2 linked regions of the Longimicrobium sp. genome follow. Each later gene encodes a partner of the first gene's protein in a complex. Links are inferred from orthologs where the notes say so. Each region holds a gene or a part of one and is shown in the gene's direction. Other genes may lie near its edges.

Region 1 (3,627 bases):
GCTTCTTGGGGGCAATCATGCAGTAGGACTGGACGATCTGCTCGCGCAATTCCCCGTCGCCCAGCTCCTCGATCACGATGCCGATCCATCCCTTCACGCCCACGTACGGCGGCACGAAGTACGTATCGGGATCGGACCGGACGAGGAGCTGCTGGATCCCGACCGGCGCGGGGCACCACACCGCCACGCGCCCATCGCGATGATGGTTGTTCGCGAACATCGCGAAGATCTTCTTGCGGACGCGGAAGGTGGGCGTGCCCCAGGCCTCCGGCTCGGTCGTTTCGGGAAGCGCCAGGCAGATGGCGCGCAGGCGGCTCAGGGGATCGGTGCTCATGGGCGGGTGCTCTCCAGTCGTGGCGGAACGCGGAAGTCACCGCGCAGCGCAGGGTAGGCGGATGGGGTTCCGGGCGCAACCGGGCGCGCACTTGCCCGCGAGCCTGCCTTCATCGTATGTTTTTCCGTTGCGGGCCCACCTGGACGCACATCCTGAGCGGGGCTCAGTCCAAACGGTGGCGGGACGCGGTTCGAGTTCAGCCACCGTTCTTATTTGCACCGGCCGCGGGCACGCCCGCGCTGAGATAAAGACCCACCGATGGAAATTCTGCTGATCGTCCTTGGGGCGGTCGTGGGCGCCGCCGCCGGCTTTTTCGGCGGCCAGTCCGTGATCCAGTCGCGCCTGCGCGCATCCCGCGCCACCGCCGAAGACGAGGCCGCCCGCATTCGCGCCACCGCCAAGCAGGAGGCGGAGCAGGAGGCCGACCGCCTGCGCACGGCCGAGGTGCTCAAGGGGCGCGAAGAAGCGTTGCGCAGCCGCGAGGCGTGGGAGCGCGAAGAGGCCAAGCGCCGCGACGAGATGGACCGGCTGGAGCGCCGGCTGCAGGAGCGTGGCGAAATGCTGGACCGCAAGCTCCACCAGCTGGAGGAAAAGGTCGAGGCGCAGGACCGCCGCGCGCAGGCCCTGGCCCAGCGCGAAAAGCAGGTGGAGGTCGATGCGCAGTCGGTGCACGGCCGCCTGGCCGAGGTGCAGCACCGCCTGGAATCGCTCGCCGGCCTCTCGGCCGACGAGGCGCGCCGCACGCTGATGCACGACCTGGAAGAAGAGGCCCGGGCCAGCGCCGCGCAGCGCATCCGTGAGATCAAGGAAGAGGCCCGCCGCGACGCCGACCGCGAGGCCAAGAAGATCATCTCCCTCGCCATCCAGCGCATCGCCGCCGACCACACCGCCGAGACCACCGTCTCCGTCGTGGCGTTGCCGTCCGACGAGATGAAGGGGCGCATCATCGGCCGAGAGGGGCGCAACATCCGCGCGTTCGAGCAGGCCACGGGCATCGACGTCATCATCGACGACACGCCCGAGGCGGTGGTGCTTTCGGGCTTCGACCCCATCCGCCGCGAAACCGCCCGCATCGCCCTGGAAAAGCTGGTGGGCGACGGGCGCATCCACCCGGGCCGCATCGACGACGTCGTCGCCAAGGCGCGCCTGGAGGTGGAGAAGGGAATGCGCGAGGCGGCCGAAGAGATCATGTACGAGCTGGGGATCCACGGCGTGCACCCCGAGATCGTCAAGGTGCTGGGCCGCCTGAAGTTCCGCACCTCGTACGGGCAGAACCAGCTGCTGCACGCCAAGGAAGTGGCGCTCCTGGCCGGAAACATGGCCTCGGAGATGGGCTTCGACGCCACGATGGCCAAGCGGATGGGGCTGCTTCACGACGTGGGCAAGGGAATGACGCACGACCACGAGGGCACCCACGTGGAGCTGGGCTACAACCTGTGCAAGAAGTACGGCGAGCCGCCGCAGGTGCTGAACGCCATCAAGGCGCACCATGACGAGGAGCCGCACCTGTTTCCCGAGTCGTTCCTGGTCACCGCGGGCGACGCCATCAGCGGCTCGCGCCCGGGCGCCCGCCGCGAGATGTTCGAAACGTACGTCAAGCGGCTGGAAAAGCTGGAGGAGATCGCCACGTCGTTCCCCGGGGTGGAGCGCTGCTTCGCGATCCAGGCCGGCCGCGAGCTGCGGGTGATGGTGACGCCCGAGGCGGTCTCGGACGAGGAGATGACGCGCCTGAGCGAAGACACGGCGCGCCGCATCGAGGCGGAGCTGCAGTACCCGGGGCAGATCAAGGTGGTGGTGATCCGCGAGACGCGAGCGATCGACTTCGCGCGCTGACGCGCCGGACGATAGATTGCGGCCCGCGGGGCCGGGCGGGGGCACGGTTCGCCGTGCCCCCGCCGCGTTTTGGGAGACGTCCAGGCACTCCGTCATCCTGAGGCCCAGGCGCACCGCACCGGCCCGCGCGCCGACCGTTGCGGGCCGAAGGATCTAGCCGCGGACACGTACAAGCTAGGGCGCGGCAGCGGTCACCGTGGCCGAGGCCGCGGCTGCCGAGGGGCCCTCACCCCGCCGCGCTGACACGCGTGCGACCCTCTCCCACAACAGCGCCACAACAGCGTGGGAGAGGGGGTACACTTCGGGATTTGGGTGCGTCAGGGGAGGAGGGCGCCCGGGCCTCGCTGGGGCGAATGAATTCGCGGCAACGACGGCCCGAAGTCCGCCTTCGCGGACTGCATCCGCGGGGGGACGCACGACGCCCCAGCCAAAGCGCGATTCAGGTCTCCCCCTCCCCTGCGCAGCGGGGGACGGGGGTCGGGTGGAGGGGGCTGCCGCGGCATGCGCAGGCGGCCCGTCGAAAAGCCGACCGAAGTTCTCTCCCTCTCCCGCTTGCGGGAGAGGGGGCCGGGGGGAGAGGGCAGCCAGGGGATTGCGCCGGCCTGACCGAAGCGCACCATGTCCTCGTCGCGAACCGCCGTGGCCTCCGGTCCGGTGACCGCTGCCGCGCCCCGGCTGAGAAGTGTCCCGGGTTAGATCCTTCGGCCCGCGTAGGATGGTGTGCGTGCGAGCACGGCGCGCCTGGGCCTCAGGATGACAGGCCTCGGTGGGTGTGCCAGGAGGGTGCAGGCTAGGGAAGCCTCGGCAGGGCTCTAAAACCAGAACGAAGCACAGGTGAGAATTCTCTTCGTGGCCGACGTCATCGGCTCGCCGGGGCGGCGTACGCTTACGCAACTGGTGCGTCTCGTTCGCAAGGACGTGAACGCCGATCTCGTCGTGGCCAACGGCGAGAACTCCGCGGGCGGCTTCGGCATCACGCCGGAAATCGTCCGCGAGTTCCTGGACGTGGGCGTCGACGTGATCACCACCGGCAACCACGTGTGGGACAAAAAGGAAATCCTGCCCCTGCTCAAGACCGAGCCGCGGCTGCTCCGCCCGCACAACTATCCGCCCGGCAACCCGGGCCGCGGCTCCGTCGTCGTGGAGAGCAACGGCATACGCGTGGCGGTGCTCGACCTGCAGGGGCGCACCTTCATGTCGCCCATCGACGATCCCTTTCGCGCCGCCGACGCGCTGCTGGCGGAATTGATGGGGCAGGCGGACGTGGTCGTAGTGGAGTTCCACGCGGAGGCGACGAGCGAAAAGCAGGCGTTCGCGCGCTACCTGGACGGCCGCGTGGCCGCCGTCGTTGGCACGCACACCCACGTGCAGACCGCCGATGAGCGCATCCTTCCCAAGGGCACGGCCCGCATCACCGACCTGGGGATGACCGGGGGCATGGACGGCATCATCGGGATGAA
Region 2 (3,074 bases), on another replicon or contig:
ACGTGAAGATGGTGACCACCCAGAACGGCGCTGCCGGACAGTTCGAGCCCGCGGCGATCACGGTCAAGCGCGGCGACCGCATCCGCTGGACCATGGCCGACGGCACCGCTCCGCACAACGTTTCGTTCAGCCTGGCGCAGGGCAACCCCGCCGGCTTCACGCCGCCGGCCGACAGCCCGCTCTACACGACGGCGGGGCAGAACTTCGAGGTTCCGGCCGACTGGGCGCCCGGCACGTACAACTACGTCTGCATGCCCCACGCCGGCATGGGCATGCGCGGCACGATCACGGTTACCGAGTAAACCCCGGTTTCCGCGGTACGAAAAGGGAGCCGTCCTTCGGGACGGCTCCCTTTTTCTGGCTCCCATGTCTCCCCTCCGACGATCAAAGGCCCAGCGCGGCCCGGATCGTGGGATTGATGCGGTCCGCCGACCAGGGCGGCGAGAACGTGAGCTCCACTTCCGCCTGCTCCACGCCGGGAACCGACTCCACCGCCTCGCGCGCCTTCGTCAGCAGTTCGCCCGCGACGGGGCATCCCGGCGACGTGAGCGACATCGTGACGTCCACGCGGCCGCCGTCGATCTTGATGTCATAGATCAGCCCCAGCACCACCAGGTCCAGCTTGAGCTCGGGGTCCTTTACCTTGCGCAGCGCCTTGCGCACTTCCTTTTCGTCGACCATTCCATTCATCTCCTGATCCGCCCCGGCCCGTACGGACGCGGCGTTCGGCGGAAGCTGTCCCCCCGTGGCGGGTGTGTCAACCCGCGCTTGCCCGCCCGCCGCGTCGGCGTATCTTTCCCGCGCCAGGATGCCGCCGACTCCGCACCGTGAAAGCCATGTCCGACAGCAGCAAGCCCAAGGTCCGCCGGATCGCCATCAACACGGGTGGCGGGGATGCCCCGGGGCTGAACGCCGTGATCCGCGCGGCTACCCTGGCCGCCCTGAACGAGGGGTGGGAGGTGTTCGGCATCCGCCGCGGATACATGGGTATCCTGGAGGGCGAGGTCGACGGCGAGGAGGGGCTCTTTCCGCTGACGGCCCAGGCCGTCCGCGGGATCACCCACCTGGGCGGCACCATCCTGGGCACCACCACCCGCGGCAACCCGTTCGGGCTGGAGGTGCGCCAGCCGGACGGTACGTGGGGCACGGTAGACCGGTCGGATGAAATCGTGCAGCGGTTCCGCGAGTGCGAGATCGACGCGCTGATCGCCATCGGAGGCGACGGGTCGCTGAGCATCGCGCACGCGCTGCACCAGAAGGGCCTGCCGGTGATCGGCGTGCCCAAGACCATCGACAACGACCTGAGCGCCACCGACGTCACCTTCGGCTTCCAGTCGGCGGTGGAGGTGGCCACGGACGCCATCGGCCGGCTGCACAGCACCGCCGAGGCGCACCAGCGGGTGATGGTGGTGCAGCTGATGGGGCGGCACACGGGGTGGATCGCCTTGGAGTCCGGCCTGGCGGGCGGCGCCGACGTCATCCTGATCCCCGAGATCCCCTACGACATCGCGAAGATCGCTGACAAGGTGCGCGAGCGCGACCTCCAGCGGCGCCGCTTCAGCATCGTGGTGGTGGCCGAGGGCGCGCGGCCGCGGGACGGAGAGGCGAGCTACGCCGACGAAACGGGGCGCTACGGGGGCATCGCCGACCGCATTGCCGCCCAGCTCCACGAGGCGACCGAGAAGGAAACGCGCTCGATGGTGCTGGGCCACATCCAGCGCGGCGGCGAGCCCATCGCCTACGACCGCAGTCTTGCGCTCCGCTTTGGCGCGGCGGCGGTGCGCTGCATCCGCGAGGGGCAGCTGGGCACCATGGTGGCGCTGCAGGGCAACTACATCCGCGCTGTTCCGCTGGGCGACGCCATCCGCGACATCAAGCGCGTGCCGGCAGATTCGGAGCTGGTGATGACCGCGCGCCAGCTCGGGATTTCGTTCGGGGACTGATCTCGCAATTCGCGGCAGCCGTGGCATCTCCCGCTGGGTCTCTCCGGCCCGGAGGAGGTGCGCAGTCGGTGGTGGTTCGGCCCGAAACCCGGACCCCGCAAGGAGTTCCGGCAGCCTCCGCTCGGAATGGGCCGCAAGCGCGCGTGCGGCCCCGTTTTCGCTATCTGCCCTTGTCTGTCGGCGCGTGCGGCTGTTAGAGTAACTGCGCCACGCTCCGGTATCAGTCAGCCGCTCCGGCTTTCCCCGCCGGGTCTGCCCTGCCGGGCCTCTTTCCCTCCTCACGATGCACGTTCGCATGGAAGCGCCGCCGCGCTTGCGGGCTACCGCGGAAGACGCGGGCGATTCCGCGGGGCCGCAGGTGCCCGCAGTGTCGCAGGCATTCGCGGCCGTTCCCCTGCTGGGCACGCCCACGCAGGTGGCGCAGGCGTGCGTGGATGCCGTGCGCGCGCTGACCGGTGGCCCCGCCCGGGTGGAAGTGCCCACGCGCCCCGTGCCGCTGGCCCTGGGCGACGACGCCGAAGGGCTGGTGCCGCTGGCGAGCTTCGACGCGCCCGGAGGGCAGGGAAGGGTTCTGGCGGGCGCCCACACGGCAATGTACGAACCCGTGGCGGTGCAGGCCGTCGCCGCGCACCTGGAGCGCGTGTGGGCGGTGCAGCAGCATCGTACCGCACAGACGCTGGAGCTGGATCAGCTTCGCTTTCACCTGGGCGCCCTGCAGCAGGTGGCGCGCACGCTCTCGGTGGTCCGGGGCGCGGAGGAGACCGAGCGGCTGGTGCTGGACTCGGTGGGGGAGGTGTTCTTTGCCTGGTGGGCGGCGCTGTACCATACCGAGGGCGAGCAGTACACCTGCCGGGCCGTGCGCTCTCTGCGGGGAGAATCGGTGGCGTTCGCCATCCCCGGGCGGGTGGTGAGGGCCATCGCGGCGCCGGGCCAGCCGCCGGTGATTCCCCCCGAGGACGCGGAGATCCGCGACCACGTTCCGGCCGAGGTGGCTGTGGTGGCGCCGCTGGACTTTGGCGACGAAGAGGCGGGGCTGCTGATCCTAGGCCGCCGCATGACGGACGCCCCGTACGAGCCGCACGACCTGGCCCTGCTGCGCGCCCTCGCCGACTCGTCGGCCATCGCGCTTCG

What was found.
Region 2: rny (region 1) and VIB55_RS04755 share a complex: the UniProt entries of both Bacillus subtilis proteins name them as parts of the possible RNA degradosome complex. The link is inferred for Longimicrobium sp. from one-to-one orthologs.

The regions. Positions count from the first base shown.
Region 1 is NZ_DATBNB010000315.1:8,714-12,340, reverse strand. The notes cover bases 1-2,879. They hold rny (ribonuclease Y), read left to right. Parts: upstream 1-592; coding sequence 593-2,167; downstream 2,168-2,879. Other genes in these bases: VIB55_RS08605 (MmcQ/YjbR family DNA-binding protein), read right to left, coding at 1-334. Outside these bases: VIB55_RS08595 (TIGR00282 family metallophosphoesterase), read left to right, coding at 3,002-3,627. UniProt on the Bacillus subtilis protein: Endoribonuclease that initiates mRNA decay. Initiates the decay of all SAM-dependent riboswitches, such as yitJ riboswitch. Involved in processing of the gapA operon mRNA, it cleaves between cggR and gapA.
Region 2 is NZ_DATBNB010000173.1:651-3,724, forward strand. What follows is about bases 1-2,889. They hold VIB55_RS04755 (ATP-dependent 6-phosphofructokinase), read left to right. Parts: upstream 1-836; coding sequence 837-1,943; downstream 1,944-2,889. Other genes in these bases: VIB55_RS04745 (plastocyanin/azurin family copper-binding protein), read left to right, coding at 1-302; VIB55_RS04750 (metal-sulfur cluster assembly factor), read right to left, coding at 385-681; VIB55_RS04760 (sensor domain-containing diguanylate cyclase), read left to right, coding at 2,227-2,889. Also shown: more of VIB55_RS04760, read left to right, coding at 2,890-3,074. UniProt on the Bacillus subtilis protein: Catalyzes the phosphorylation of D-fructose 6-phosphate to fructose 1,6-bisphosphate by ATP, the first committing step of glycolysis.